Regions from separate parts of the Anoxybacillus sp. FSL W8-0382 genome, predicted to be linked through region 1. Evidence: predicted binding sites of a transcription regulator. Region 1 holds the regulator's gene; the other holds the start of a gene.
The links. Region 1 encodes LexA, which represses DNA repair genes until DNA is damaged. Its sites were predicted from a motif close to CGAACATATGTTCG; they were not measured.

Region 1 (18,184 bases):
CGTTGGTTTCCCATGCTGGAAGGAGCAGCTTCCAGGCAGCCCATGGCCCAACGTGAGTTCTCATATGCGAGGGTGACTGGTCAACAGGCGCGGTCCGGGGGCATCCCGAAGAGTCCCAACCCCACGATCCTACTACGATTGGAGGTGATCTCATGAAACTCTACGTCGGGATTGACGTGAGCTCAACGGACTTATACACGTGTATCATGGATCAAGAAGGAAACACGTGCGCCCAATTCAAGGTGGACAATCATCTCCTTGGCGCGACCTTCCTTCGCGATCAAATCCTCCTGTGGGCCAACAAGCTCCAACCATCCGAAATTCTCATCGGGATGGAAGCCACTTCGGTCTACAGCTGGCATCCAGCGATGTTTTTCCACCAACAGGAGGAGCTGAAGTCTTGGAATGTCAAGGTGTTTACCATCAATCCAAAGCTCATTCGCAAATTTAAAGAAGCGTACACTGACTTGGATAAAACGGACGGCATCGATGCGTGGATCATCGCCGATCGGCTTCGCTTTGGCCGTTTGAAAGTGACAGCTGTCATGCAAGAACAGTTTATCGCCCTTCAACGGCTCACGCGCATGCGCTATCATCTCGTCCATCAGCTGACTCGGGAAAAGCAGTACTTCCTCCAACACTTGTTTTACAAGTGCAGTTCCTTTACCCAAGAGGTGGACAGCTCCGTGTTCGGACATGCCATCTTAGAGCTTCTTCTCGAGTCGTTTAGCTTAGACGAAATCAGTCAGATGGACGTGCAACAGCTCGCTGACTTCTTGCGCCAAAAAGGACGCAATCGCTTTGCCGATCCGGAATGCATCGCCAAGTCCATTCAAAAGGCGGCTCGTTCGTCGTATCGGCTTTCCAAATGTGTCGAGGATTCCATCGACTTGCTTTTAGGGCTATCGATTCAATCCATCCGTAGCCTTCAAGCGCAAATTAAAGAGCTAGATAAAGCGATTACTCGCCATTTGGAAGGCATCCCAAATACGTTACAAACGATTCCCGGCATTGGTCCGGTCTACGCCGCTGGCATCTTAGCCGAAATTGGACAAATCGAGCGCTTTGACAACCAAGCCGCCTTAGCAAAGTATGCAGGTTTGACTTGGTCTAAGCACCAGTCCGGTCGGTTCCAAGCCGAGGAGACTTCCCTCATTCGTTCCGGCAATCGCTATCTCCGTTACTACCTAGTGGAGGCTGCCAACTCGGTACAACGGCATGATGCGTCGTTTCGCACCTATTACCGGAAGAAGTATGAGGAAGTACCAAAGCACCAACACAAACGAGCCCTCGTCCTCACCGCTCGAAAACTCGTGCGTGTGATCGATGCGCTGCTACGCAACGGTCAAATCTACACGCCAAGAAAGGGGGAAGATCGATAGGGGTATCGATCTAACTGATTTTGCATTAAAACCCAGTTAATGACATAAGACAAGACTGGGCTTCTTAAGTATTGCCTTTTTTCGGGTCATCGGACAATCGAATTTCCAATTTCGATGATTTTTCACCTTGACATATTACCGCAGGACTTTCTATACTGCTTACTGTTAATGTTATGCACTTATTACAAAAATCCTCCTCTAAAAAAATTTTTTGAAAAAATCGCCTTTTTGTCTTGACTCTTCCTCATCATTCGTGTATAGTCTAATTATCATCTAACTGAATATATGTCCTGCACCGACTTGGTTGCTGTGAGTATATTCCGTTATATGAAAAATTTTTTCATTAGCCTGTTGGCTAAAAGGTATTAGGAGGATTCAGTATTATGCAAAACGGTAAAGTAAAATGGTTTAACAACGAAAAAGGTTACGGATTCATCGAAGTTGAAGGTGGAGACGATGTATTCGTACACTTCACAGCAATCCAAGGTGAAGGCTACAAAACGTTAGAAGAAGGTCAAGCTGTTTCTTTTGAAATCGTTCAAGGAAACCGTGGCCCTCAAGCTGCAAACGTAGTGAAATTATAATCGTCTGAGATGATTCATATATAGCTCGACGAAAAGACCAGCAATATGCTGGTCTTTTTTGTTACATACTCTCCTCTTTTCACACAAATACTACAAGTGAGGAGGGATCATGATGACACAAAACCCAAAAAAGCCACACCTTCAGGCAGATAGCGTATTTACGAAAATTGAAGATGCACATTTAGCGGTTGAATCGGCAAAAAAGATGGTTGCAGCGGCAACGATGAGTTTAGACAGTCACACTTTCGATCACGCAAAACAAGCGATCGAAAATGCAAAAGAAGCGATCGCACGCGCTAAAACAAACATCGAGGATCCACTGCTATTACAATGTGAAAAGGAATTAGCAGACGCATATCATCAATTATCAGAAACGATCCACCACACGTAATGATGAGGTGTCCCGTATCTCGGGGCACCTTGTTACGTTTTTTGTTTCACAAGCAACTGACCGTATTGCTTCATTTTTTCTCCTATTGTACATGTTTGGATGCAAAACGATTGTGCATATAATTTCCCGTATTCTTTACGGAGTGCACGTTTTACAAAACACTCCTCACAATACGTGTCAAATAATTCATTTATTCGAAGTAACACATCTTTTCGATTCATCATTCACGCTCCAATTGTATTGTACTTACAATTATCTTCCCACGAAGAGCTTGTGTTGCTAACTGATCTGCTTCACTATTTTCTTTTCTATTAATGGGTTCATAAATTGGAGAAATACGAAGCTTTTTCATTTTTTGCTCAATTCGCTCCACCCATCTCCCCTCGTCTGAAAATACAGGCCAATCATTAGACAATTGATGCAATACAACATGCGCATCCCCACGGAATACAACAGGCAAATGATGAACACCGAGATGCTCGATTTGTTCGAGTAAAAAATAAAAGGCTGCATACTCTGCTTCATTATTTGACTGCAATTCGTCTAACTGCGCATTTGCTCGCCTACGAAATTGTGCACCGTTTTGTTTATAATAAATCACGATTCCAATTCCTGCTTTTTTTGATTGACGATCATAACCGCCATCAAAATAAGCAATCACGTCGTGCGGCTCCGTTTCAATTTCTTTCATAAGCTTCATTAACTCCTTTTTCGTCCAAGCCACACCACTTGCATCATAAAATAAAAGTTGTTTCACTCTCCCTGTTCTTTCTATATCCTCTGCAAAAAATAGAGCCTCTGTCACTTCCATCTCTGTTGATGTCCACACCATTTCCTTTTTCTTCGGTGTTACATATGTCCATTCCATAAAAACCTTCATATGTCACTCACCTTTTCTTTTTATTTTATTATAACAGTTTAGACAAAAAATGATGTCAGTTGTATAATATCGCTTGTGTCTTTATATTTTCATACGAGGAGGGATCACGATGTTTAACGAAATACTCGGTCTTTTTTCTGCCATCTTCACATTTTCACTTGTATTGCTCATTTATCGTTTCTTCGGTCGCTCAGGTTTATTCGTATGGATCGGCTTTTCTACTGTCGTTGCTAATTTACAAGTCGTCAAAACCGTTGAATTGCTTAGTATGACAGCTACACTCGGAAACGTCATGTACGGAACCGCCTTTTTAGTGACTGACATTTTAAGTGAAAAATACGGAAAAAAAGAAGCACAAAAAGCGGTATGGCTCGGCTTTTTTACACTTATTTCACTCACAATCGTCATGCAAATCGCTTTATTATTTAAGCCGCATGCGAGCGATTTTGCTCAACCAGCGTTAGAAACGATTTTTGGTTTATTGCCACGTATTGCGTTTGGTAGCTTACTTGCTTTTGTAATTAGTCAATCGCTTGATGTTCACTTATTTCATTGGTTTAAAAAGAAATTTCCGCGCGATTCGCAACTTTGGATTCGCAATAATGGAAGCACAATGATTAGCCAATTGATCGATACATTCGTTTTCACATCCATTGCATTTCTCGGTGTATTTCCGTTGCATGATTGGATACAAATTTTTATGACAACGTATGTACTAAAATGGATTGTTGCAATGTTGGATACACCTTTTGTATATTTTGCAAAAAAAATATCTCCAAAATATACAGAATAATGGTAAAATGTTGTATGAGACTTTTGTCTTATACAACATTTTTTGTAAAGGAGAGTCAAATGAAATACAAAGCTGATATTAGTTTATTATTTGTTGCATTTGTTTGGGGGGCTACGTTTGTCATCGTTCAAAACGCCATTGCTTTTTTACCTCCGTTAATGTTTAATGGCGTACGTTTTGCGATCGCTAGCGTACTGCTATGGGCTTGGGTGCTTATCTTCGAACGTAAACCTCTCGATCGACAACTTATATGTGCTGGATTGCTTCTTGGTATATGGCTATGTCTTGGATATACCTTTCAAACGATTGGCTTATTGTATACGACTTCATCAAAAGCGGGATTCATTACCGGGTTAAATGTTGTTATCGTTCCTTTCCTTTCATTTATCATTTTAAAGCGAAGACCTTCGTTTAACGCCGTTGTCGGAAGCATACTCGCTACATGCGGACTATATCTTTTAACCGCAAGCGGAGATATGTCGATCAATAAAGGAGATGTGTTCGTCTTTTTGTGCGCTATCGCTTTCTCGCTACATATCGTAACGACAAGCATATATGCAACAAAATTTTCACCTATCCTACTAACAACGATTCAAGTTCAAACAGTATCCATCATTTGTTTTATATGTTCATATTTGTTTGAAGACTGGTCTCTTATTCCACTATCCACTTTTTTTGAATTTGATGTGTGGCTGGCTCTACTCATCACCGCACTATTCGCAACAACGATTGCTTTCTTTATTCAAACGCATTTTCAACGATATACATCACCGACACGTGTTGCCTTAATTTTCGCTTTAGAACCTGTTTTTGCGGCTCTAACTGCATATATATGGAATGATGAGTATCTTCAACAAGCGGCCTTATTTGGAGCTGGACTTATTTTATTAGGGATGATTTTGTCAGAACTCCCTCAACATATATGGCAAAGAAAAAAGAGCGCTCACCTCTCATAGCAAGCGCTTCCACCTACTTATTACATAAGATAATCCTCCTGTAACGATACCAAGAAACGCCCCTCCAATCACTTCAATTGGTTGATGACCAAGCCGTTCGCGCAACAACTCCTCTTTTCGGTCCAACTTTCCGTCGTCTTGAGCACCTTTTAACCGTTCGATTTCCTCAGTTAATTCGTTCACACGAATAGCTAACTCTCCTGCTTGATGACGCACTCCTTGGGCGTCATACATAACAATTAAACCAAAAATGGCTGCAAGGGCAAAATCTATACTATGCACTCCTCTTTTTAAAGCAACATATGTGGCAAGGGAGGTAACACCTGCAGAATGTGAACTTGGCATGCCTCCCGTTTCAAAAAAAAGCGACCAATCCCACTTTTTCGTTTTTCTTTTCGTCAATGGAATTTTTAAAAATTGGGCTAAAGCAATTGTACACAATGCTGTTTGAATGGCTCGATTCATCCTATTTCGCGCAGGAGACTCCCACTTCAACGACCAAAGGGAGTAAGTGGGAGAGGAATGCGCGTTCCCCCTTTCTTTTGTGTATGATATAATAAAGGCGTGGAGAAAACCGTTCAATAAAGGCACTCCAATAACTGCTACTCGATGTATGGAGTTGGTTACAGGAAACGTTGTAACCGTAAAACATCGAGCGTAGGTCCGTCTGTTGTGTGTGGAAGCCAAGTACTGCCAACAGACACACCGAGAGAATCGGTAACGATGCAGGCATGACCTGCGTCGTTGGGTAGTCGTCAACCTGCCCCTGATGCAACCCCAAGTCAAGGAAGGAGGACGAAATCCGTTTGCACTTCTGGGGAGTTGCAAGCCCTCACTTCAAGCGTTAGCTAAGTGGGGGTAGTTGACGTCACTGCCTCCTCTTATATATATTTTTTGAAAAAGACGGATACAATATGCGCAGGAGGTGGACATGATGAGTAAAAATAACGGAAGAAATCGTGGGCAAAACGCTCCAAGCGTCAATCCACAAGGATATGATGCCACATTTACCCCTGATCCAAAAAGTGCATTAGAAAACGCAGCGAAAAAGACAAACACAAAATAAAGAAGAGAGCAGATCGCTCTCTTCTTATCGTTTTAACTTCTCGCGCAATACCATCGGCAAAATTCCACCATGACGGTAGTAGTCGATTTCTACTTCGCTATCGAAACGAACAAGCACTTCAAATTCTTTTTTGTTTCCTTGCTCGTCTGTCGCTGTTACTTTGACGTAGTCGCGCGGTTTGACGTTTTCATCAATATGCACTTCAAATACTTCTTTACCTGTCAATCCAAGCGTCTCAGCATTTTCCCCTTCTTTGAATTGGAGTGGTAACACACCCATAAGTACAAGGTTTGAACGATGGATACGTTCAAAGCTTTCCGCAATAACCGTTTTGATACCGAGCAAGTATGTTCCTTTTGCCGCCCAGTCGCGTGAGCTTCCCATTCCGTAATCTTTTCCAGCAATAACAACAAGCCCTGTACCATCTTGTTTATATTTCATGCAAGCATCGTAAATCGACATGACTTCGCCTGTTGGCCAATATGTTGTATAGCCACCCTCTGTACCTGGCGCGATTTGGTTGCGAATACGGATGTTTGCAAACGTACCGCGCATCATTACTTCGTGGTTACCACGTCGAGAACCGTACGAGTTAAAGTCTTTCGGATCAACACCTTTAGAAATTAAATATTGTCCTGCTGGCGTGTTTACCCCGATCGATCCAGCTGGCGAAATATGGTCTGTTGTAACAGAGTCGCCAAACTTTCCAACCACTCTCAAACCAACAAGTGGTTTTACTTCTTCCACTTCTGGCGATAATCCTTCAAAGAATGGCGGATTTTGAATATATGTTGAGTTTTCATCCCATTGATAAAGCGGCTCGTCCGTCGTTTCAATCGCGTTCCATCGCGCGTTATCGTCGAATACTCGCTCGTATTCTTTACGGAACAATTCTGGTGTCACCGTCTTTTTCACAACTTCTTTCACTTCTTCTGTAGATGGCCAAATGTCGTTAAAGTACACATCATTGCCGTTTTGATCTTTACCGATCGGATCATTTAACAAATCGATGTCGACTGTTCCGGCAAGAGCGTATGCCACGACAAGCGGCGGTGATGCTAAATAGTTGCCTTTGACGAGCGGATGAATACGCCCTTCAAAGTTTCGGTTACCAGACAATACGCTCGTGACAAGCAAATCGTTTTCGGCAATCGCTTTTTCAAGCTCCGGAGCAAGCGGACCAGAGTTACCGATACATGTCGTACAACCGTAACCGACAATATTAAAGCCAATTTGCTCTAAGTAAGGGAGAAGACCTGAATCTTTTAAATATCCTGTGACGACTTTCGAACCAGGTGCAAGTGATGTTTTTACGTATTTTGGTACTTTCAATCCTTTTTCCACCGCTTTTTTCGCCACTAAGCCTGCACCGATTAACACGTATGGGTTAGACGTGTTTGTACAGCTTGTAATCGCTGCAATCGCAATCGCACCTGTTTTCATTTTTACTTCTTCGCCGTTTAACGTGACTGTGATTTCTTTATCAAAATCTGCTTCAGTCAAGCCAAAGCCTTGATTTCCTTGCGGGGAAACTACGGCTTGACGGAACGATTCTTTCATTTTTGAAAGCGGAATTAAATCTTGTGGACGCTTTGGTCCAGAAAGATTTGGTTCAATTTCTGATAAGTCAATTTCAACGACATCTGTAAATACAGGTTCTTGTGCATCTGGAGTATAGAACAAACCGTTTGCTTTACAATATGCTTCAACGACTTGAACATGTTGCTCGTCACGACCTGTTAAACGCAAGTAATCAAGCGCCTCTGCGTCAACAGGGAAGAAGCCACACGTTGCACCATACTCAGGCGCCATGTTGGCCACAGTTGCACGGTCGGCTAATGGCAGCGTCGCAACACCTGGGCCGAAAAACTCAACAAATTTACCGACAACACCTTTTTTCCGAAGCACTTGTGTAACTTTTAACGCAAGGTCTGTTGCCGTTGTACCGTTTGGTAATTTTCCTGTTAAACGCACACCGATTACTTCTGGTACTGGGAAGTAGGACGGTTGTCCAAGCATGCCTGCTTCCGCCTCGATACCACCAACACCCCAACCGAGTACGCCAATACCGTTAATCATTGTTGTGTGGGAGTCTGTGCCAACAAGCGTATCTGGGAACGCCTCATACTCACCATTTTCCCCTTCAACAACATGCACCACATTCGCTAAATACTCTAAGTTGACTTGATGCACAATACCTGTTGCTGGAGGAACAACACGATAATTGCTAAACGCTTTTTGTGCCCACTTTAAAAACTTATAGCGCTCTGCATTGCGTTCAAATTCTAAATTCATGTTATACTCGAGCGCATCTTCTGTCCCTGCTTTATCCACTTGGACAGAGTGGTCAATCACAAGATCAACAGGAATTTCGGGGTTGATTTCATACGGATCTCCGCCGATGTCGGCCATTGCTTTTCGCATAGAAGCTAAGTCAACAACAGCAGGGACACCTGTAAAGTCTTGCAAGATGACGCGAGATGGTTTAAACGGAACGTCTACATCTTTTAGTTCGCTCGTTCCCCATTTCGCTAAATTTTCAACATGCTCTTTCGTAATGACACGTCCATCAACTTGACGAAGTACTGATTCAAGAAGCACTTTAATAGAATACGGAAGACGCGATACATTTCCGATTCCTGCTTCTTCAAGCGCTTGTAAACGATAATAATGATATTTTTTCCCGTTCACCTCAAACGTATCACGCGCTTGAAATACATCATTTTTCACCATTATGTATTACCCCCTTCTAACAAATCATCTTCTCCCACACCCACAAAATTCCTACGCTTTTATCTTAATACAATGCTCTCCATAAGTAAATAATAATTGTTTATAAGTTTCAGATAAATGCATATTTTTTTGCTCTATTTCCAACAATAGTTGTAGGAGGTGAAAAAAGATGGTAAAAAGAAAAGCAAATCATGTCATTCCTGGCATGAACGATGCGAGCGCACAAGGAAAAGGTGCTGGCTACAATGAGGAGCTCTCCAACGAGCCACTCACCGAAGCTCAAAAACAAAATAATAAAAAACGAAAGAAAAATCAATAATCCCGCTTGAAGCGGGATTATTCATACATGTTCACTTCTTCGACAATCGCTTGCAAATCATGACGAAATTGTTCAAGCTGTTTGCGTTGTTTTTCCGAGGCTACTTCAAGCGCGTTATTAATTTGTTCAAACGCCTCGTTTACTTCTTGCTTTAGATGATGCAACTGACTTCCATAGTCTGCGTCACTTTTCACCAGATGATCATACCATTCTTTTGCCTCCATTGTTCCTTGTTGTGCAGCTTCAAACGCCTGTTGCTTATTTTTATGATAAGGCATCGCTTTCACTCCCCTCTTTTTATTATTATCGTGCCTATTGACGGGTGAAATATGCATAAATACAGTTTATCATGCCATCATATGAAAGAAAGGAGTGTGTCGCGTGAACAAAAATACAAGCAAAGACATGCGTAAAAATGCCCCAAAAGGAGATAACCCAGGACAACCAGAACCGCTTAGTGGTTCAAAAAAAGTAAAAAATCAAAATCATACCCGTCAAAAGCATAACTCAAGTCACGATATGTAAAAGAGCTGACGCAACTGTCAGCTCTTTTACTTGATTCTACCATTGTTTTTTTACATAATAAACGTTGAGGTGGAATATATGCTAACAGGTTGGTTTTTATGGTTTATTTTATTTTGGGTCGTTTTTCTTCTTGTTACGATGTCGATCGGTGGCTTCTTCATGTTTCGGAAATTTTTAAAGCGGCTGCCAAAAGAGGATGGAAAGTCGGAATTGGATTGGCAACAATATTACATTGAACAAACACGGCATCTATGGTCTGAAAAAGAAAAAGCATTACTCGAAGATTTAGTTCGCCCTGTTCCTGAGCTATTTCGTGATGTTGCTCGACAAAAAATCGCTGGTAAAATTGGAGAATTGGCTTTACAAGAACAGGCGGATCGAATTACAGAAGATTTAGTTGTTCGTGGTTATATTCTCGCTACACCAAAACGCGATCATAAATTTTTAATTAAAGCGCTAAGAGAAAAACAAATTGATTTTACAAAATACGAACATTTACTACTAACAAAAAAAAGCTAATCGCCTGTTGCTGATTAGCTTTTTTCTTTTATTTCGCGTTGGAGGCGACGATATGATGCATACATCGCCACTCGCCACGGAACAATCATCGAGAAGGCTAAAATCCAAAACATTCCCGCAAGTTCTCCGTACTCAATGGTGCGGCTTAAATATGTCTTTAAAGCGAGACGCAATACAATTAAGCCAACAAAAATAAAAGCGAACGCTTTTGAACGTTGTAAATAAATTTTGTTGCCTCGAACTTCAAACGAAGATGTTTTAATTAACAAAATAGAAAAAAGCGCTCCAACAAAAACTGCTTCTACACATTCTAACATCGTTACTCGAAACATTGGATGAAGAAACATAAGGGCGCCTGTGCTCATAAAAATAGGGGGTAATATAATTTTTTTGGCGTTTGTCGGTTTTTCTGCTGCTTTCATGCGAATAAAGAAAACAAGTCCAGCCATAAACACCGCAAATACCGAACTAAAAATAGCCAAAATCAATCTTCCTTTCTCATCTTACTGTAACACACGTTGAATAGCCTCCATGACGCGACTTTCATCAAATGGTTTTTCGATAAAATCTAGCGCCCCTGCTTCAATAGCTTCAACAACCATTTTTTGTTGCCCCATCGCGGAACACATAATAATCTTCGCATGAGGATCATGACGTTTAATTTCCCTCACAGCTTCAAGACCACTCATCACTGGCATTGTAATATCGAGTGTCACCACGTCTGGCTTTAACTCTATATATAATTCAACAGCTTCCCTTCCGTTTTCTGCTTCCCCAACCACTTCATGATTCGCTTTTTTCAAAATATTTGCTAACGTCATACGCATAAATTTTGCATCATCGACAATTAAAATTCCTGCCATTTCCTTTCCCTCCACACCATAAGAAACTAGAAACCTGTAAAGCCACCAAATATGTTTGTCATATAAATCGTAATTTTCGTCATCCAATCAAAAAACAGTACAACCCCCATGCCTATCATGACATATCCGCCGACTTTCATTAGCTTAACATGATGTTTCCGAATCCAACCCATTTTCCCAATAAAAAACGATAAAAGCAAAAAAGGCAAAGCAAAACCGAGTGAATACGCCGTCATATACACTACACCTAAACTTGGGTTTGTCGCTGCTAGAGCAATCACGGATACTAAAATCGGACCTGTACACGGCGTCCAACCGGCAGCAAACGCCATGCCAATAAGAAAAGATCCGATGTAACCTGATGGACGTTGTTGAAAGGATAAACGACGATCCGTCATTAAAAAGGTCGGCTTAAAGATGCCGATAATAACAAATCCGAAAAACACCATCAGTATTGCACCAATTTGCCGAATAAGATCTTGGTACGTATGAAAAAAACGTCCAAGAATCGATGTGCCGAAACCGATCGCAATAAAGATAAAAGAAAAACCGAGCAAAAAAAATAACGTATGTAACAAACTTCTTTTTTGTAACAATGCATAATCAGACTTTAAATCACTAACTGAAACTCCCGTAATATATGATAAAAAGGCTGGGTAAAGCGGCAAACAGCAAGGAGAAATAAACGACAACACACCTGCCCCAAACGCAACAAACAGTTGAATGTCCATATGATTGGCACTCCATTCTTTCTTCATTTAGCTATATTTTATCAAAAAAATACAAATACGGGCAACAGCTTCTTTCCATGCTAAAAAAGACACTCGTTGTGAGTGCCTTACCTTTATTTCAACTGATTGTTCATCGCTTTCATCATTTGGTTGATCTTTTTTTGCGATGGCGTCATTCCCATTTGCATCATCATCATTCGAATCATTTGTTCATTAATCGGTGGATTTTTCTTTAAGTAGTTCATCATTGTTTTACGCGCGATAAAAAATCCGAGCGCAACGCCAGCAGCAAGCGCTACAATGCCTACTAAAATCATTTCCCACATATTTTTTCCTCCTTCATGTTGTCTACACTACACTATACTAAACAATAACGGTTTGTACAATATGTTCAGTAAAAAATCTTTATGCGATAATAAAACGGGGAGCTCATCTCCCCGTTTTATTATTTGTTTAACAACGCTTTGACTCGGGCAACAACGTTTTCCACTGTAAATCCGTATTCTTGCATAATTTTTTCTCCAGGGGCAGAAGCTCCAAAGCGATCAATGGCTAAAATATCGCCTTCATCGCCTGTATAACGCTCCCAACCAAGAGATGAGCCCATTTCAATCGCAAGACGTTTTTTCACACGTTTTGGAATGACGCTTTCTTTATACTCAGCTGGCTGAGCCTCAAAACGGTCCCATGAAGGCATGCTCACAACAGAAACATGAATTCCTTCATTCGCTAACGCTTTTTGTGCCTCTACTGCTAGGCTAACTTCTGAACCAGATGCTAGCAACAGGGCTTGTACTTCTCCTTGAGCTTCAGAAACAACATACGCTCCTCTTTTCACTCCTTCATACGCACGCTCTGCTGTTGTCGCTAGCGTAGGAAGGTTTTGACGTGTCAACACAAGCGCTGTCGGACGATCCGTAGATTCTACCGCTAACCGCCATGCAGCTGCTGTTTCGTTCGCATCTGCCGGACGAATGACGCATACATTTGGCATCGCTCTTAATGAAGCGAGTTGTTCAATTGGCTCATGCGTTGGACCATCCTCACCAACAGCAATGCTATCGTGCGTAAATACATATGTGACAGGCAATCCCATAAGTGCAGCAAGTCGAATCGCTGGACGTAAATAATCTGAAAAGACGAAGAACGTACCACCGTACACTTTTACACCGCCATGGAGCGCCATACCATTTAACGCTGCGCCCATCGCAAATTCACGTACACCAAACCAAATGTTACGACCTTCATAACTTCCAGGTAAGAAGTCTCCTGCTCCTTTAATCAACGTTTTATTTGAACCTGCTAAGTCTGCGGATCCACCTAAAAATTGTGGCACAACTTTTGCGATAGCATTCAATACTTCTCCAGAAGAAGCACGTGTTGCTAGACTCTTCCCTTCAGCATATACAGGCAACGCTTTTTCCCAACCTTCAGGAAGTTTACCTTCAATCGCCATTTTTAGCTGTTTCGCTAAATCTGGATATGCTTTTTCATATTCAGCAAATAAAGCATTCCACTCAGCTTCTTTTTTCTCTCCGGCTTCTTTAACTACTTTTTCAAAATGAGCATATACTTCATCTGGAACGTAAAAATCTTCTTCAAACGTCCATTTATATGCTTCTTTTGTTAACTTAATTTCATCTTTACCTAGCGGAGCGCCATGTACATCAGCTGTTCCCGCTTTGTTTGGTGAACCGTAACCGATTATTGTTTTTACTTCAATTAACGTCGGGCGCTCCAAATCTTTTTGAGCTTCAGCAATCGCTTGAGCAATTTCTTCAATGTTATTTCCATCTTCGACACGAATATATTGCCATCCATACGCTTTGAAACGTTGCTCAACGCTTTCTGAAAACGAAAGATGTAATTCGCCATCTAGCGAAATATCATTTGAATCATAAAGAACGATGAGGCGGCCAAGTTTTAAGTGACCAGCTAACGAAGCAGCTTCAGCAGAAACTCCTTCCATTAAATCACCGTCGCCGCAAATCGCATATGTAAAATGGTTAATAATTTCGAAATTGTCTTTGTTGTATGTAGCTGCTAAATGACGCTCTGCCATCGCCATTCCAACAGCCATCGCAATCCCTTGCCCAAGCGGTCCAGTCGTTGCTTCGACACCTGGTGTATGACCGTATTCGGGATGCCCCGGTGTTTTACTTCCCCATTGGCGAAACTGCTTAATGTCTTCCATCGTAACATCGTAGCCACTTAAATGAAGCAAGCTATACAATAACATCGAACCGTGTCCTGCCGATAATACAAAGCGGTCACGATTAAACCATTTTGGGTTGCGCGGATTATGGTTCATAAACTTTGTCCATAGCGTATACGCCATCGGTGCAGCTCCCATCGGCATTCCTGGGTGACCTGAATTTGCTTTTTCAATGGCATCGATCGACAATGTGCGAATTGCCGCAATCGACAATTGTTCGATAGAGTGTGTCATCATCTTCATCCTTTCATTTGCAAACATTCTCATCTTTTATGATATAGAAAAGTACATGAAATGTACAACAATTCACAACACTTTTTTTTGACAAACTGATAAAAAAAGAGAGAACATCTATACTTGTATGCTCTCCATGATAGGCGTATTAATGCAGGCGTTTTTTCTTACTATCCTTTAATTTTGTTGGTGTGACATCATTGCCATTTGGATCAATCACTTTTACAGCATGCAACGTTTCAATCATCGACTCGCGAAACGCTGCAATATACTCAGCGCGGAGCTGCAGCTGCTCTTGCTTCTCTTCCGCTGTCAGCCCTTCTAGTTTTGCTTTTTTAGCTAATGCATTAATTCGTGCAATTTTTTCAGAAGATAACATTCAACCTCATTCCTTTGTATTGATTTTTTTGCTCGTATCATCATACAAAAACTTTTCTTTGTTGACAAGTTGTTCGTATTCTTTGTATCGCCGATGAACAGTCGCTTTAGATACATCATAACCAAATGAACGAAGCGTAGCCGCAATTTCTGTAAACGTTAAGCCATTTTGGCGTAAACGAACAATATCTTCAATCGGCACATCTTTCCGATCGCGTCCAGCGTGTCCACCAATGTTGCGCAAATTGTTTTCTGGACGATATCCGTTTTGGACAGCTCGTTGCATACCGCGTTTAATTTTTAAGTTATGTATCTTTCTTTGGTATTCTTCAACAATACTAATAATCTCTAACACCATCGAGTCTGCTTCTGATAATTGAAGCTCCCCGCGATGACTTACCGTATACACGCGAATCCCTTCCTTTTGTAAACAACGAAGAAGAGCAATTTTTGCATTTCCTCGTCCAAGTCTTGTTTCATCTTGAACGAGAACGACGTCGATGCGATGTTGTTTCATCGTATCAAGCAACTCCATAATTCCTTCGCGTTCAATGTCGTAACCACTTGCCTGTTCTTCAATGATCTTGATCACATTCATTTCGTATTCCTTAGCAAGTTGCTGAAGCTCTTCTTTTTGTCTTTGCAGCGATGTTTCTTGTGCCTCTTTTGTCGTACTTACACGACAATAAATAATCGCGTTCATCCGTCATCCCTTTCTTTATGGTTTATTAGCAACGAGCTGATTTTCGCTATTTGATTTTAACACAGGTATGACAATTTTCTCACCAACGATCAATTGATCGTCTGAACGTTTATTTACTTTCATTACCCATTCAATGAATTGTTGCCGTGACAATTGATGTTCATGTTTATATTGCTCTGCAAGCCCCCATAGTGTATCGCCAGCTGATACCGTAATCTCCACATATTTTTCTTTATCAACAGATTGTGTGACATGCACAAATGCCCATACAAACAAAAAGCTAAATAAGATCATTATTATATAATGTATTTTGCTCATCAAACCTACCCCCCAAGAACATTTGTTTGTATTTATGATAACGCGAACTTTTGTTCGTGTCAACTATTTCTCGAACTTATGTTTGTATCCATGTACGAATATATGTTATAATGTGGACAAAGATTGAAAAGGAAGAGGTGTATAAAGATGGCGAAATTATCAAAACGACAACAACAAATTTTGGACTTTATTAAACAAGAAGTGCGCACGAAAGGGTATCCACCATCTGTGAGGGAAATTGGCGAGGCAGTTGGTTTAGCTTCAAGTTCTACCGTTCACGGACATTTAGCTCGTTTAGAAAACAAAGGGTTCATTAGACGTGATCCAACAAAACCTCGTGCCATTGAGATTTTGGACGAACATGAATCCATCCCGAGAACAAATGTCATCAATGTCCCAATCGTCGGAAAAGTCACAGCCGGACAACCAATTACTGCAATTGAAAATATTGAAGAATACTTCCCCCTCCCAGAACGGTTCGTCTCACCAGATGATCAAGTATTTATGTTGCAAATTGTCGGAGAAAGCATGATTGAAGCCGGTATTTTAGACGGAGACTACGTAATCGTCCGTCAACAACAAACAGCAAATAATGGGGATATCGTTGTAGCGATGACGGAAGATCATGAAGCGACAGTAAAACGGTTTTTTAAAGAAAAAGATCATATCCGTTTGCAACCTGAGAACTCTTCAATGGAGCCGATCATTGTCCAAAACGCTACAATTTTAGGAAAAGTCATCGGCGTATATCGATCTATCCATTAAGAAAAAGAAACGGAAAAAAGCTAACGGAAAAACCGTTAGCTTTTTTAGTAAAGGCTCATATATTGTTCACGTTCCCATGGATGCACAGCCGTGCGAAACATATCCCATTCAATTTCTTTCGCTTCGACAAAGTGTTCGAATAAATGTTTACCAAGCGCATTAACAATTACTTCATCCGATTTTAAGTTTTGGAGCGCTTCTGCTAATGTCGCAGGTAAGTCAACAATACCTTCTTCTAAACGCTCCTCTTTTGTCATCACATAAATGTTGCGGTCAACTGGCGCAGGAGGCGTCAACTTGTTTTTAATTCCATCTAGTCCGGCCGCCAATAATACAGCCATCGCTAAGTATGGATTAGCTGCTGGGTCTACGCTACGCACTTCAATGCGTGTGCTCATGCCGCGTGACGCCGGGATACGAATAAGCGGGCTACGGTTGCGTGCCGACCACGCCACATAACAAGGTGCCTCATAGCCTGGAACAAGACGTTTGTAAGAGTTTACCGTTGGGTTTGTTACCGCTGTAAAGTTTGGCGCGTGTTTTAACACACCTGCAATAAACTGTAATGCTGTTTCACTTAGTTGTAGCTGACCGTTCGGATCAAAAAAGGCATTTTCACCATTTTTAAAGAGCGACAAGTTACAATGCATACCAGATCCGTTTACACCAAAAAGTGGTTTTGGCATAAATGTCGCGTGCAAACCGTGTTTACGTGCAACAGTCTTGACGACAAGCTTAAATGTTTGAATGTCATCACACGCTTTTACCGCATTTGCATACTTGAAGTCAATTTCATGTTGCCCTGGCGCAACTTCATGGTGAGACGCTTCAATTTCGAATCCCATCTCTTCTAATTCTAATACAATATCCCGTCGGCAGTTTTCTCCTAAATCGGTTGGTGCTAAGTCAAAGTAGCCGCCATTATCGTTTAACTCTAATGTAGGCTCTCCTTTTTCATCTAACTTAAACAAGAAGAACTCTGGCTCTGGCCCTAGGTTGAACTCTGTAAATCCGAGCTCCTTCATTTCTTTTAGTACACGTTTTAAGTTGTAACGCGGACATCCCTCAAACGGTGTACCATCCGGATTATAAATGTCACAAATAAAGCGTGCCACTTTTCCTTTTTCAGCTGTCCATGGGAAAATAACGAATGTATCTAAATCTGGGTACAAGTACATATCTGATTCTTCGATGCGAACAAATCCTTCGATCGATGATCCGTCAAACATCATTTTATTATCGAGCGCTTTTTGTAGCTGGCTCACTGGAATTTCTACGTTTTTAATCGTGCCGAGAATGTCAGTGAACTGCAAGCGAATATACTTTACATTCTCTTCCTTTACAATACGAAAAATGTCTTCTTTTGTGTACTTAGTCATACATATTCCTCCCCCAAAATGAAAAGATCATTTATGTTAAAAAACATAAATTTTTTAATGAAAAAAACGAGCGATATCGCCTTGACGAAGTGAAGCGCGATTAAAGCGACCTGCTTGCATCAGCTCGGCACGCAAAAGTTTGCGCAACTCCGCTTCCGACAAACCTTGCTTCATGACTTTCGGCGCAACAGGTGGCGTTGCTTCAGCGTGTTGTTGCTGACGTGAAGCAAAAATTTGTTTAATTCCCGCCAAATTAACCCCTTGCTCGATTAGATCTTTAATTTCAAGCAACCGATCCACGTCATTAAACGAGAACAACCGCCGATTACCTTCTGTCCGTGCAGGTGAAATAAGACCGTGTTCTTCATAATAACGGATTTGACGTGCTGATAAATCTGTTAACTGCATAACGATACCGATAGGAAATAACGGCATGGAGCGACGAATTTG
Region 2 (12,827 bases), 930 kb from region 1:
GAAGCGAACGGCGGGTTTGGCGATTGCACTTAGAAACAACCAAAGCAAATAAGCGCTTCATCACCTCGTACGGAACTTCTTTCGCTTTCTTAGAAACCGTCGAGTAATGAAACGTCGGCAATCCGTACATTTTCGCCACATCGGCACCATGACGGAAACTTTTCCATTCGTGAAGTGCCGCCAGCAGAAAAAAATCAACCAACGTGCGCACCGTAAACGTCCGCGAAGTGTCATGGTAGCCAACGGCTTCGGTAATCGACTGGAGATCTTCATCAGAAACAATTTTTTGCATCAAATTTGGGAGTGTGGTATGCTTGTGCATAGAGAGCACCTCCTAGGTTTGTTTGTGTTGTTACTTACATTCTACAGGAAAGGTGCTCTTTTTTCTATGTTTTTTATGGATATTATTGGTTAATCAACACGCCTGATAACATAACGCCGCAAGCAACTTATTTCCTTCCATTCGCATCATCTCCCTTTTTCTTTACTTATACATACGATTGTTGGAAAGGAAAGTTTCGTATAAAAAAGCCGAGCGCATTATACGCTCGGTATACGTTGGCGCATGCGTTCGCGATCGCGTGCCAAAATTGGCTGCAAATACTTCCCGGTATACGATCGCTCAACTTGCGCCACTTCTTCTGGCGTACCTACCGCAACGATTTGTCCACCCCCATCGCCGCCTTCTGGTCCAAGATCAATAATATAGTCTGCCGTTTTAATGACGTCTAAGTTATGCTCGATGACAAGCACCGTATCTCCTTGTTCTACAAGCCGTTGCAGAACATGTAATAAACGGGCAATATCATCCACATGCAAACCTGTTGTCGGCTCATCTAAAATGTATAACGTTCTTCCTGTCGAACGACGATGCAATTCAGATGCCAACTTCACCCGCTGCGCCTCGCCACCAGAAAGCGTTGTAGCTGGCTGTCCGAGTTGCATATAGCCGAGTCCGACGTCGTAAAGTGTTTGTAACTTTCGTTTAATTTTCGGGATATTTTCAAAAAACGTCAGCGCTTCTTCTACTGTCATATCGAGCACTTCAGCGATATTTTTATCTTTATATTTCACTTCCAACGTTTCGCGATTATATCGTTTACCGTGACATACTTCACATGGCACGTATACGTCCGGCAAAAAGTGCATTTCGATCTTTATAATCCCATCGCCACGACACGCTTCACAGCGACCGCCTTTCACATTAAAACTAAACCGTCCTTTTTGATATCCACGCATTTTCGCTTCATTTGTCGTTGCGAATAGATCACGAATATCATCAAAAACGCCCGTATACGTCGCCGGATTGGAGCGCGGTGTTCGGCCGATTGGCGACTGGTCGATGTCAATGACTTTATCTAAATAGTGAATGCCGCGAATGTCTGTATGCTCTCCCGGTTTTACTTTTGCATGATGTAACTTTTGCGCTAACGCTTTATGCAAAATTTCATTAATGAGCGTACTTTTTCCCGAACCGGATACCCCCGTCACCGCAACAAACAGCCCGAGAGGAATGCGAACATCGACGTTTTTTAAATTGTTTTCCCTAGCTCCAACGACTTCAAGCCAACGACCGTCTGGCGTTCTTCGTTCAATCGGGAGCGGAATAAACTTTTTCCCTGATAAATATTGACCGGTTAATGAATGTGGATCATTCATCACTTGTTCAGGTGTACCTGCAGCGACAACTTCTCCTCCGTGCGCCCCTGCTCCCGGTCCGATGTCAATTAAATAATCTGCCGCAAGCATCGTATCTTCATCGTGCTCGACGACAATGAGCGTATTTCCTAAATCACGCATGTTTTGCAATGTCGCAATTAACCGATCGTTATCACGCTGATGAAGTCCGATTGACGGTTCGTCTAATACGTATAATACACCGGTTAACCGCGATCCGATTTGCGTCGCTAATCGAATACGTTGCGCTTCTCCACCTGACAATGTCCCTGCCGCGCGGTTTAACGTTAAATAATCGAGCCCAACATTTTTTAAAAAGCCGAGACGCTCAACAATTTCACGCAAAATTAAATGAGCGATTTTTTGTTCTTTTTCCGTCAATTGAAGCGTTTCAAAAAACGTCAGCGCTTCATTGACCGACATCGCCGTCACTTCCCCGATATGTTTGCCGCCAACGAAAACCGCTAAACTTTCTTTTTTCAAACGGTTGCCATCGCACGCCGGACACGGTTGTTCGGTCATATATTTTTCCATTTGTTCACGCACATAATCCGATGTCGTTTCGCGATAACGGCGTTCGACGTTGCGCACGACACCTTCAAACTCCACATACGTTTCGCGCACATGGCCGAAGTCGTTTTCATAGCGAAAATATATTTTCTCACCGTTCGATCCATACAATAAAAGATCGAGCTGTTGTTTTGGCAACTGTTTCACAGGCACGTCCATATCAATGCCGTAATGACGACATACCGTTTCTAACAGCTGCGGATAATATTGCGAGCTTTGTGGTTCCCATGGCGCGAGCGCGTGTTCACGAAGCGTCAGTTCTTTATTTGGAATGACTAAATCGAGATCGACTTCCAACTTTGCCCCTAACCCGTCGCACGATGGACACGCACCGTACGGGCTGTTAAACGAAAATAAACGCGGCTCTAGTTCACCGATTGAAAAACCGCAGTGTGGACAAGCGTGATGTTCACTAAATAACAACTCTTCTTGTCCGATGACATCGACGAGCACTTTACCGTCCGCAAGCTTCAACGCCGCTTCAAGCGAATCAGCCAGGCGCGACTGAATACCTTCTTTCATGATGATGCGGTCGATGACCACTTCGATCGAATGCTTTTTATTTTTTTCAAGTACGATGTCTTCAGATACATCGCGCAATTCCCCGTCGATGCGCACGCGTACATATCCTTGCTTTTTTATTTCTTCTAACGTTTTGACGTGCGTCCCTTTCCTTCCCGAAACGATCGGAGCTAAAATTTGCATTTTCGTCCGCTCTGGATATTGCATCAGGCGGTCAACCATTTGTTCAATTGTTTGCGACGTAATTTCAATGCCATGCGTCGGACAAATCGGACGTCCGATACGCGCAAACAATAAGCGCAAATAATCGTAAATTTCCGTCACTGTTCCAACTGTTGATCGTGGGTTGCGGCTTGTCGTTTTTTGATCGATTGAAATGGCGGGTGACAGCCCTTCAATCGAATCGACATCAGGCTTATCCATTTGCCCTAAAAATTGCCGGGCGTATGCCGACAACGATTCGACATATCGCCGCTGCCCTTCCGCGTAAATGGTGTCAAATGCAAGCGATGATTTTCCCGAGCCCGATAAGCCGGTAAGCACAACGAGCTTGTTGCGCGGAATGACGACATCAATATTTTTTAAATTGTGCGCTCGTGCACCTTTGACGACGATATGATCCATTCGTTACACCTCCGCTTTCAATTCTAAAATGAGATCGCGCAGTTCGGCAGCACGTTCAAAATGAAGAGCTTTGGCTGCTTCTTTCATTTCTTGTTCGAGTTTGGCAATAAGCGCAAGGCGCTCTTCTTTTGATAAATGACGGACATCTTTCGTTTCATACGCTTCTTTTTCTTCCGCGGCAAATGTCGCACGAATGACATCTGGAATGTCTTTTTGAATCGTTTTTGGCACGATGCCATGCTCACGGTTATACGCTTCTTGAATCGCACGTCGCCGCTTCGTTTCATTGATCGCAATTTCCATTGATTTCGTGATCGTATCGGCATACATAATGACATGCCCATTCGCGTTGCGCGCCGCTCGTCCAATCGTTTGGATGAGTGAGCGCTCAGAACGTAAAAACCCTTCTTTATCGGCATCTAAAATCGCTACAAGCGACACTTCTGGGATATCAAGCCCTTCTCGCAATAAGTTAATGCCGACGAGCACATCATATTTGCCTAATCGTAAATCGCGAATAATTTCAATTCGTTCTAGCGTCTTAATTTCCGAATGCAAATACGCCACTTGAATGCCGATATCTTTTAAATAATCGGTTAAATCTTCCGCCATTTTTTTCGTCAACGTCGTCACAAGCGTGCGTTCTTTGCGAGCGATGCGCTTTTGAATTTCATCGACTAAATCGTCAATTTGCCCTGCGATCGGTCGCACATCAATCGTCGGGTCTAACAATCCTGTCGGACGAATAATTTGTTCAACGACTTCTGGACAATGTTCAAGCTCATACGGACCTGGTGTCGCAGATACGTAAATCACTTGATTCACTTTTTGTTCAAATTCTTCAAACGTCAATGGCCGGTTATCGAGCGCCGATGGCAAACGGAAGCCGTGTTCAACAAGCACTTCTTTTCGCGCTTTATCACCGTTATACATGCCGCGAATTTGCGGCAATGTCACATGCGATTCGTCAATCACAATTAAAAAGTCGTCAGGAAAATAATCTAACAACGTATAAGGCGTTGAGCCTGGTGGACGCAACGTCAAATGACGCGAATAGTTTTCGATGCCCGAACAAAATCCCATTTCCTTCATCATTTCAATATCGTAGCGCGTCCGTTGTTCTAATCGCTGCGCTTCAAGCAATTTTCCTTGTTCACGCAGCTCGCGAAGCCGCTCTTCTAATTCCTTTTCAATATTTTCAATGGCCAGCTTCATTTTTTCTTCACGTGTGACGAAGTGGGATGCTGGGAAAATCGCCACATGTTCTCGCTCTGCCATCACATGTCCTGTGAGTGCATCCACTTCGCGAATGCGCTCAATTTCATCACCAAAAAACTCAATGCGAATACAATGCTCATCGCGTGAGGCAGGGAAAATTTCGACGACATCTCCGCGCACCCGAAACGTTCCGCGACGAAAATCAATATCGTTTCGTTCATATTGAATGTCGACAAGTCGGCGCAACAAATGATCGCGCTCGATTTCCATGCCGACGCGAAGCGAAACGACAAGTTCGCGATATTCTTCTGGAGAACCTAAACCATAAATACACGAAACGCTTGCAATAATAATGACGTCGCGTCGTTCAAATAGCGCAGACGTTGCGGAATGGCGCAATTTATCAATTTCGTCATTAATGCTTGCATCTTTTTCAATATACGTATCTGTTTGCGGAACGTACGCTTCCGGCTGATAATAATCGTAATAGCTGACAAAATATTCGACCGCGTTATGCGGAAAAAATTGTTTAAACTCGCTATACAATTGCCCTGCTAACGTTTTATTATGCGCAATGACTAACGTCGGTTTATTCACTTGTTGAATGACGTTTGAAATCGTAAACGTTTTTCCTGTTCCTGTTGCTCCAAGCAACGTTTGATGTTTTTTTCCTTGTTGAATCCCTTCGACAAGCTTCGCGATCGCTTTCGGCTGATCGCCCTGCGGCTTATAAGCGGATACTAATTGAAATGTGTCCACAATCGTCCCTCCACTTCATTTCTATTTTCATTGTACCATATGACGAAACCGAAAAGCGAAAAATACGAACAAATATTCTATGAAAAAACCTGCCCATTTGGACAGGTTTACGACTGTTTTTGCTTTTCTACCATTCGTTTCGCATATAAAAATCCGACGATGAGCGACGCTATATCAGCAACAATTTCATACAATTGATCGGTATATCCTTTCACATACGATGCTACGAGCAACGCGACAGTAAGCAGTGTACCGACATAATGGTTATACGTCACCCGCGTAAATAAAATAACTAGCAACGCCGGTACAATTAACGCTAACAAAAACCACATACTATCCCTCATCTCTTACGAATAACAGCCCGAGTTCGTGATGTTCCCCTTCAAATAAAGCCGATTGCGCAAAGCGAACTTCCCCGCTCTCGTTTAATACTTCTAGCTTACAAAATGCACGATTATGTTGCAATGCTGCGTAAAATTCATCTTCCGTCACGACCGGTATACCGTTTACCTTCACAATTACTTCTCCGACCGAAAGCGCCATTTTATGTGCTGGCGTATCCGGCAACACGCCTAAAATAACAAGCCCATTCGTTCGTTTTGTAAAATACGGAGGGCGCTTTTGTTCATACAACTTTGCTGATAAAGCAATCCACTCTCTCCATAAAATAGCCACAACAGCACTAACGATCGCAAGCGGCTTCAACCAGTAGCTGCCGATAGCCAATAAGCTAACAACCGATGCTAGCCAGCCGATACGCTTCGCTGTCCATTTCACTAAATAAATAGGCATTCCTGTTTGCACGCGTTGGGAAAACCCAAGTAAAAACGGCACGAGAACGAGCGAATACGTCTCACCGCCTGAAATGATCGGCCACCACGCTCCAAACGGCGTCACTCCCTCTCCTGGCACAGGAATAATAAAAGGTACGAGCCAAAGACGTTGCATCATTTGTTCACCGATGACAAGTCCCCGCTTGCTCGTTACAAGCCGCGGCGAGCTAAGCTCTGCTCCTTCACGGTAAACGAGCCACATTTCGACAAACAAAAGCAATCCGATTAAAAGCGCGATGGCAGTCACATTTGTTTCCGTCATATGCGGGAAAAAGCGCGCAAAAAATGGCTGTGCCCACTCCATTTGCGCAAAAAAACTAACGGTAAATATAACGATACTACCTACATATGCAGGCGATAACAGCCGAAGCTGCATAAAAAAACTGCATACGATCGTCACAATCGTCCAAAAAACGAGCGTATCATTCGGAATGACAAGTCCAACGCCAACGGTTACAATTGAAAAAACAATGGCAAGCCAACTGCGTGAGCGAATGAGTGCACGCAGCTCACGAGAAGAACGATAGACGCGCGTATGAAAATCCCGTCTTTCGCGTTGCACACGACGCCAGCCAATAAACCATGCAAATATGATTGCATAATATAACAACGGTTGTAACCAAAACGTTCCGAGCGCTTTTAACCACACAAATCCCCATGCTTCCATTTCCATCAACTCCATTTTTTCGGGTGGTCTATTTTGTATTGTAACAAATTTCAAGCATTTATTGTTGACGAAAATTCACTTTCTTTGCCGAATAAGCACTAGTTTTGTCAACATGCAAGGAGTTTCATAAAAAATGTCTAACTTTTTTCAACATATCATTCGGAAGGAGCGTGGGACAATGGAACTAAAGACGAGCGCGGTCGCGAAACGACTTGGGGTATCGACAAAAACGGTGCAACGGTGGGTAAAAAAGTATAACATTCCATGCAAAAAAAACGAGACAGGACATTATGTGTTTACGAACGAAGCGGTCGAACAACTAGAAAAATATAAGTTTCTCGGCATAGAGGAAGAAGAGAAGGAACATGTCGATTGGGAAGAGGTAGAACAACGTCTCAATGAACTCGAACGAAAAATTGACCAAAAAGCAGATGACGTTGTCTCGTTTCAACTATTGCAACATCGGCGAGAAATAGAAGACATGCTCCAATACATCCAACGGCTCGAGCAACGAATTGTTGACCTCGAACATCAACAACAAACGAAACTTGTTCATGAGCAACCAAAACAAACACGACGTGGCATTATTAGCCTCTTTTTATAAAAGTGTCCCCCTGCCTTCAAAACGGACAGGGGGACCTTTTTATTTCGCAATAAGCTGTAATGCTTTTTTCAATTGCTCGTCATATCGTTCGTCACGAACCGCTTCCATCACTTTTGTTTGCAACATATTCGCTGTTTGTTTATCAATTTTTCCTGTCACTTGTAAGCCGTTTGCTTTTTGGAACGATTGAACAGCTTGCTCGGTCTGTTTGCTGAAGTAGCCATCTTCGCGACCTGGGTCAAAACCGAGACCTTTTAACATTTGTTGTGCGCTTTTCACTTGTTCGTTGTTCATGTCATATGCCAACGGCTTATCGATTTGAAGCGGATGAGCATAGAAAAAGTCAGGCTGTTTTACTTTCACATCCGGTTCAATGCCTTTTTGATGAATCCAATTTCCGTTCGGTGTGAGCCATTTATATAACGTTAATTTAATATGGCTGCCATCATCCATCGGCAACGCTTGTTGTACCGTTCCTTTTCCGAACGTTTTTTCACCAACAAGCGGATAGCCGCCTGCTTCTTTTAACGCTGCGGCTAAAATTTCTGATGCCGAGGCGCTTCCGTTATCAATAAGCACAACAATTGGATAATCTTTTTTCTTCGTTATATTGGAGAAGAAGCGTTGTTTATCACCATCACGTTCTTCAATTTGCACGTACGGTTTATCTTTCGGAACAAGATCTTTTAAAATATCTTCCACGCTTTGTAAATACCCTCCCGGATTGCCGCGCACGTCGATAATGAGCCCTGCGATTCCTTTTTTCTCAAACTCGGATAACTTCTTTTTAAAATCCTCTGCTGTTTTTTCCGCAAACGATGTAATTTCAATATAGCCGATTCGTTTGCCGTTCACTTCCTTTATGGACGCATATACCGTTTCGATCGGAATTTCGTCACGAACGACTTCAATCGTTAAAACGCCGCTAACTCCCGGACGAATGACTTCTAAACGAGCAATCGTTCCTTTTTTCCCACGAATTTTTAATACCGCTTCATATAAGTCAAGTCCTTCTAAACTTTCGCCGTTCACTTTAATAATTTGATCGTTTGGACGAAGCCCAGCTTTTTCTGCAGGCGACCCTTTAAATGGGGCAACGATCGTCACTTTGCCGTCGACCATGCTCACTTCCGCTCCAATTCCTTCGAAAGAAGAATCAAGCGACTCGTTAAACCGCTCCGCTGTTTCTTTATCCATATAAACGGAGTATGGATCTTTTAACGTCGCAATCATTCCTTGAATCGCACCGTCAATGAGCTGCTTTTCATCTACGTTTTGAACGTATTTTTGTTTAATCATGCTGTATGCTTGTTCAATTTTTTGTAGTTCTTCGTTCGATGGCTTCTCCGTTGTTGTTGGGATGTTGATCGTCATCGTTGACGTATCGGAAGAAAGCGACTGCATCCCGACATACGTCACCCCAGATCCGAACAACATCGATAAAGCCATGAGTGCTGCGATTGTTTTTTTATTCATGTTTTGCCTCCTCACCCTTCGATACATGAAAGGCATCACACCGTGTGCGATGCCTGTTTGTTTTCATTATATGAATAGCTTGTACTGTTCATAACTGATGAAGATGTATTTATTTTACACCGAGCGTACCGTTTTCTCAACCAATACGCAAAAGCACAGCAGGCAAGCTGTGCTTTAAAACGGAACGTATTGCATTGGATTTACCGCATTCGATTTTGATGCATTCCAAGGCCCACGATGCAACTCAAAATGCAAGTGTGCACCAAACGAACGACCTGTGTTGCCCATATAGCCGATCATTTGACCTTTGCTGACGTTTTGTCCTTCACCAACAAGGCGGGACTCAAGATGGGCATATACTGTCGTGTACACTTGCCCATCAATATAATGCATGATAAAAATGACGTTTCCGTAACTCGGGGAATAGTATGAGCGGTAAACATACCCGTCAGCAGCTGCCACGACAGGAACGCTAGCACCACGCTTACCAATGTCTGCACCGTAGTGGAATTCACCCCAACGCGGGCCAAATGTCGATGTAATTGGACCGTTCGCTGGACGCATAAACGCCCCGTCAGATACAGGAGGCAAACTGCCACCGCTCTCTGATGACGATCCGCGGCTTGATAATGCTCGTTTCCGCGCTTCTTCCTGTTCTTTTTGGCGACGAATCATTTCTTGCAATTGGTTTTTCATCGCCGCTTCTTGTTTTTCAAGCAACTCTTTTTCTTCTTCTAAAGCGAGCTGTTTTTCTTCCTCATGTTTTTGCTCTTCTTTTAACTGTGCCATTAATTTTTCTTTCGCTGCAATTTGTTCGTTTAACGTTTGTTTTAACTTTTGTAGCTCATTTAGCTGCTCTTGCAAGCGAACTAAGTTATCGTTTAGTTCTTCCTCTTTCGCTTCCTTTAGCGCTTTATCTGCTTCTTGCTCTCTAATCATTTGACGGTCTGCCTCAAAAATGGTCGCAACAGCGCTCATTCGATCAATAAAATCGCTAAAACTTTTCGCACCAAGCAACACGTCTAAATAGCTGACAACTCCTCCGCTTTCTTGCAGCGAACGCGCCCGCTCTTTCAACAACTCATTGCGCTGCTCAATGCGCGCTGTGACTTCCTCGATTTCTTTGCGAAGCGCAACAATTTGTTGTTTCGTTTCTTCAATGTTTTGCTGTTTTGTACGAATATTGGCGCTTGTTTCTTCTACCGCTAAATCTAGCTTTTTAATTTCTGCATCTAATTGCTCTTGTTCTGCTTTCAATCGCTCAATTTCTTGTTGCGACTGTTCAATTTTATTTTCAATCGTTGACTGCTTTTGTTGTACATTTTTTATTTCTTCTTTTTTCTGTTGAATATCGCGCTTCGTCACCGCATGCGCAGGCGCAGCTACACTCGAAACAAGCAACATCACAGCGACAACAATCGTTCCCCATCTTTTTCGCACCGTAAACCCCTCTCTCTTTCTATACTTTTAAAAATCGTCTGACGGACATCATGCTTCCCCATATGCCGATACATGCACCTAATAAGACGAGCACAGCCGCCACTTGCCATGCAAACGGATAAAATGGGAGAAGTTGAAAAAATGTATCTTTTAATCTCGGGTACAATAAATCAAATATGTACGAATAGGCGGACAGGACGATGGCAATTGGCACAATCGAACCTAATACACCGAGCCATAGCCCTTCAAGGAAAAACGGCCAGCGAATAAATCCGTTAGTCGCCCCTACTAATCTCATAATCTCAATTTCACGACGACGGGCAAAAATTGTAATTTTAATCGTATTTGAGATGAGAAACATCGCCGTAAATAATAATCCGACAATGAGCGCCAATCCGACGTTGCGAATCGTCGTCGTTGCCGCAAATAGCTTTTCAATTTGTCCTTTCCCGTATTTGACTTTGCTGACAGAAGGCAAAGTTTCAATTTGTTTTGCGATTTTTTCTGTATCAAGCGGATTTTTTGCTTTCACAATAAATACATCGCTTAACGGGTTGTCTTGTTCAAATAGACGGAACGATTGACCATCTTCTCCAAAGCTTTCAATCAATTTTTGTAGCTCTTCATCTTTAGATGAATACGCCACTTTTTCCACGCCAGAAAGAGCTTCAAGCTTGGCTCGAAGCGCATCTTTGTCTGCGTCTGTTGCACTTAAATCAACATGCACACGAATTTCAACATCGCGCTCAATTTGCTTCGTTATATGTTGAATATTGAGCATAATGACGAGAAACACGCCGACAAGCAAAAGCGTCACCGTAACAGCACTAATGGACGCAAACGTCATCCAACCGTTTCGTCCGAGACTTTTAAAACTTTCACGAAAATGACGACGAAGGGTGTTAAGCCTCATAACCGTATTCCCCCTTCACTTCGTCGCGCACAATTTTCCCGCGTTCAATCGCAATGACGCGCTTGCGAATCGTATTGACGATTTCACGGTTATGTGTTGCCATGACAATCGTCGTTCCACGATCGTTAATTCGCTCGAAGATGTCCATAATTTCCCAAGATGTATCTGGATCTAAATTTCCCGTCGGTTCATCAGCAATAACAATTGCTGGGTTGTTGACGATTGAACGAGCGATCGACACCCGCTGTTGCTCTCCTCCAGACAATTCATCAGGGTAAAAGCGCGCTTTATGTTTTAGTCGCACTAAGTCAAGCACTTCCATGACGCGCTTGCGAATGTTTTTTGGCGATTCCTCAATAACTTCCAAAGCAAACGCGACGTTTTCATACACCGTTAACTTTGGAAGAAGCTTGAAGTCTTGGAAGACGATCCCGATATTTCGGCGAAGCAAAGGGACTTTGCTATTTTTTATATTCGCTAAGTTCACGCCGTTAATCATAATTTTGCCGCTTGTCGGATTCTCTTCGCGATACATCATTTTAATAAACGTCGATTTCCCAGCACCGCTCGGACCGACGACATATACAAATTCACCTTGCTTAATGCGAACGGAAATGCCGTTTAATGCGATCACTCCGTTCGGGTATGTTTTATATACATCTTGCATCTCAATCATAAGCAACCACCTAAGTATTCGATGTTTTTCTACATATTCCTGCAAAATTCTCGCCTTGTTCATTATATCATCATTTCCGACAAAAAGGGGGGCGAATTTTATTTACAGTTATATTTCAAGAGTGTTACAAATGAAAAGAGGATGCACAAAATCGCATCCTCTTACTTTTTCGCAGCTAACCATTCCGCTACTTTATCTACATCGTCGCCTTTGAGTAAGCCACCGGGCATGCCCCCGCGACCATTTGCGATAATATCTTTAATTTCATCTTGCGAATATTTTCCGCCTACTTTATCAAGCGCTGGACCGACGCCGCCTTCTAAGTTTTGTCCATGGCAGCTTGCACACGTTTTTTTGTAAACGGCTTCCGCTGCTGAAGCGGTATCCCCTCCGCCGTTTGCTGGTTTTTCGCTTGTGCTATCCCCCCCACCACAGGCTGCTAACACAATCGCTGTACCAGCGAATAAACTAAGTAGCTTTTTCTTCATACGTATATCCCCCTTGTAAACATTTTCATACATTTCTATTATATCGTATCATTTTTACGTTAGGCACGTTTAAATCCTTCCCCAAGCACTTCTGCTGCATCCATAACGACGACAAATGCAGACGGATCAATGGTTTTCACTAATTGTTTCAATTTTGTGAACTCACTTTGTGCCACAACGCACATGAGCATCGTGCGCTCTTTTTCTGTATATCCGCCGTATGCATGTAGTTTTGTCACACCGCGGTCAATTTTATGCAAAATCGCTTCTCGCACTTGTTCTTCTTTCGTTGTAATAATCATCGCCATTTTTGAATTGCCGAAACCAACTTGAACAAAGTCAATTGTTTTACTCGTCACA

Region 2: the regulator LexA is predicted to act here: its motif matches at 5,436-5,449, upstream of uvrB (excinuclease ABC subunit UvrB).

What each region holds. Positions count from the first base shown of each region.
Region 1 covers NZ_JBBOPX010000001.1:1,538,673-1,556,856, forward strand. Annotated here, with positions in the region: gene NSS60_RS08155 (IS110 family transposase) at 153-1,382, shown strand; gene cspD (cold-shock protein CspD) at 1,766-1,966, shown strand; gene NSS60_RS08165 (DUF2564 family protein) at 2,076-2,357, shown strand; gene NSS60_RS08170 (zinc-finger domain-containing protein) at 2,390-2,578, opposite strand; gene NSS60_RS08175 (ribonuclease H family protein) at 2,578-3,237, opposite strand; gene NSS60_RS08180 (queuosine precursor transporter) at 3,347-4,030, shown strand; gene NSS60_RS08185 (DMT family transporter) at 4,090-4,986, shown strand; gene NSS60_RS08190 (divergent PAP2 family protein) at 4,981-5,451, opposite strand; gene sspL (small, acid-soluble spore protein L) at 5,921-6,052, shown strand; gene acnA (aconitate hydratase AcnA) at 6,077-8,785, opposite strand; gene sspO (small acid-soluble spore protein O) at 8,955-9,104, shown strand; gene NSS60_RS08210 (hypothetical protein) at 9,122-9,382, opposite strand; gene NSS60_RS08215 (small acid-soluble spore protein P) at 9,486-9,629, shown strand; gene NSS60_RS08220 (DUF2621 domain-containing protein) at 9,708-10,148, shown strand; gene NSS60_RS08225 (CcdC family protein) at 10,163-10,630, opposite strand; gene NSS60_RS08230 (response regulator) at 10,652-11,011, opposite strand; gene NSS60_RS08235 (cytochrome c biogenesis CcdA family protein) at 11,038-11,742, opposite strand; gene NSS60_RS08240 (YneF family protein) at 11,856-12,068, opposite strand; gene tkt (transketolase) at 12,188-14,191, opposite strand; gene NSS60_RS08250 (DUF896 domain-containing protein) at 14,340-14,570, opposite strand; gene NSS60_RS08255 (YneB family resolvase-like protein) at 14,577-15,272, opposite strand; gene yneA (cell division suppressor protein YneA) at 15,288-15,590, opposite strand; gene lexA (transcriptional repressor LexA) at 15,738-16,355, shown strand; gene glnA (type I glutamate--ammonia ligase) at 16,400-17,734, opposite strand; gene NSS60_RS08275 (MerR family transcriptional regulator) at 17,789-18,184, opposite strand, start outside.
Region 2 covers NZ_JBBOPX010000001.1:2,474,531-2,487,357, forward strand. Annotated here, with positions in the region: gene NSS60_RS13155 (IS4 family transposase) at 1-322, opposite strand, end outside; gene uvrA (excinuclease ABC subunit UvrA) at 541-3,393, opposite strand; gene uvrB (excinuclease ABC subunit UvrB) at 3,397-5,370, opposite strand; gene NSS60_RS13170 (CsbA family protein) at 5,478-5,702, opposite strand; gene NSS60_RS13175 (PDZ domain-containing protein) at 5,704-6,870, opposite strand; gene NSS60_RS13180 (MerR family transcriptional regulator) at 7,049-7,474, shown strand; gene NSS60_RS13185 (S41 family peptidase) at 7,514-8,950, opposite strand; gene NSS60_RS13190 (murein hydrolase activator EnvC family protein) at 9,125-10,390, opposite strand; gene ftsX (permease-like cell division protein FtsX) at 10,410-11,303, opposite strand; gene ftsE (cell division ATP-binding protein FtsE) at 11,293-11,979, opposite strand; gene cccB (cytochrome c551) at 12,141-12,467, opposite strand; gene NSS60_RS13210 (YitT family protein) at 12,527-12,827, opposite strand, start outside.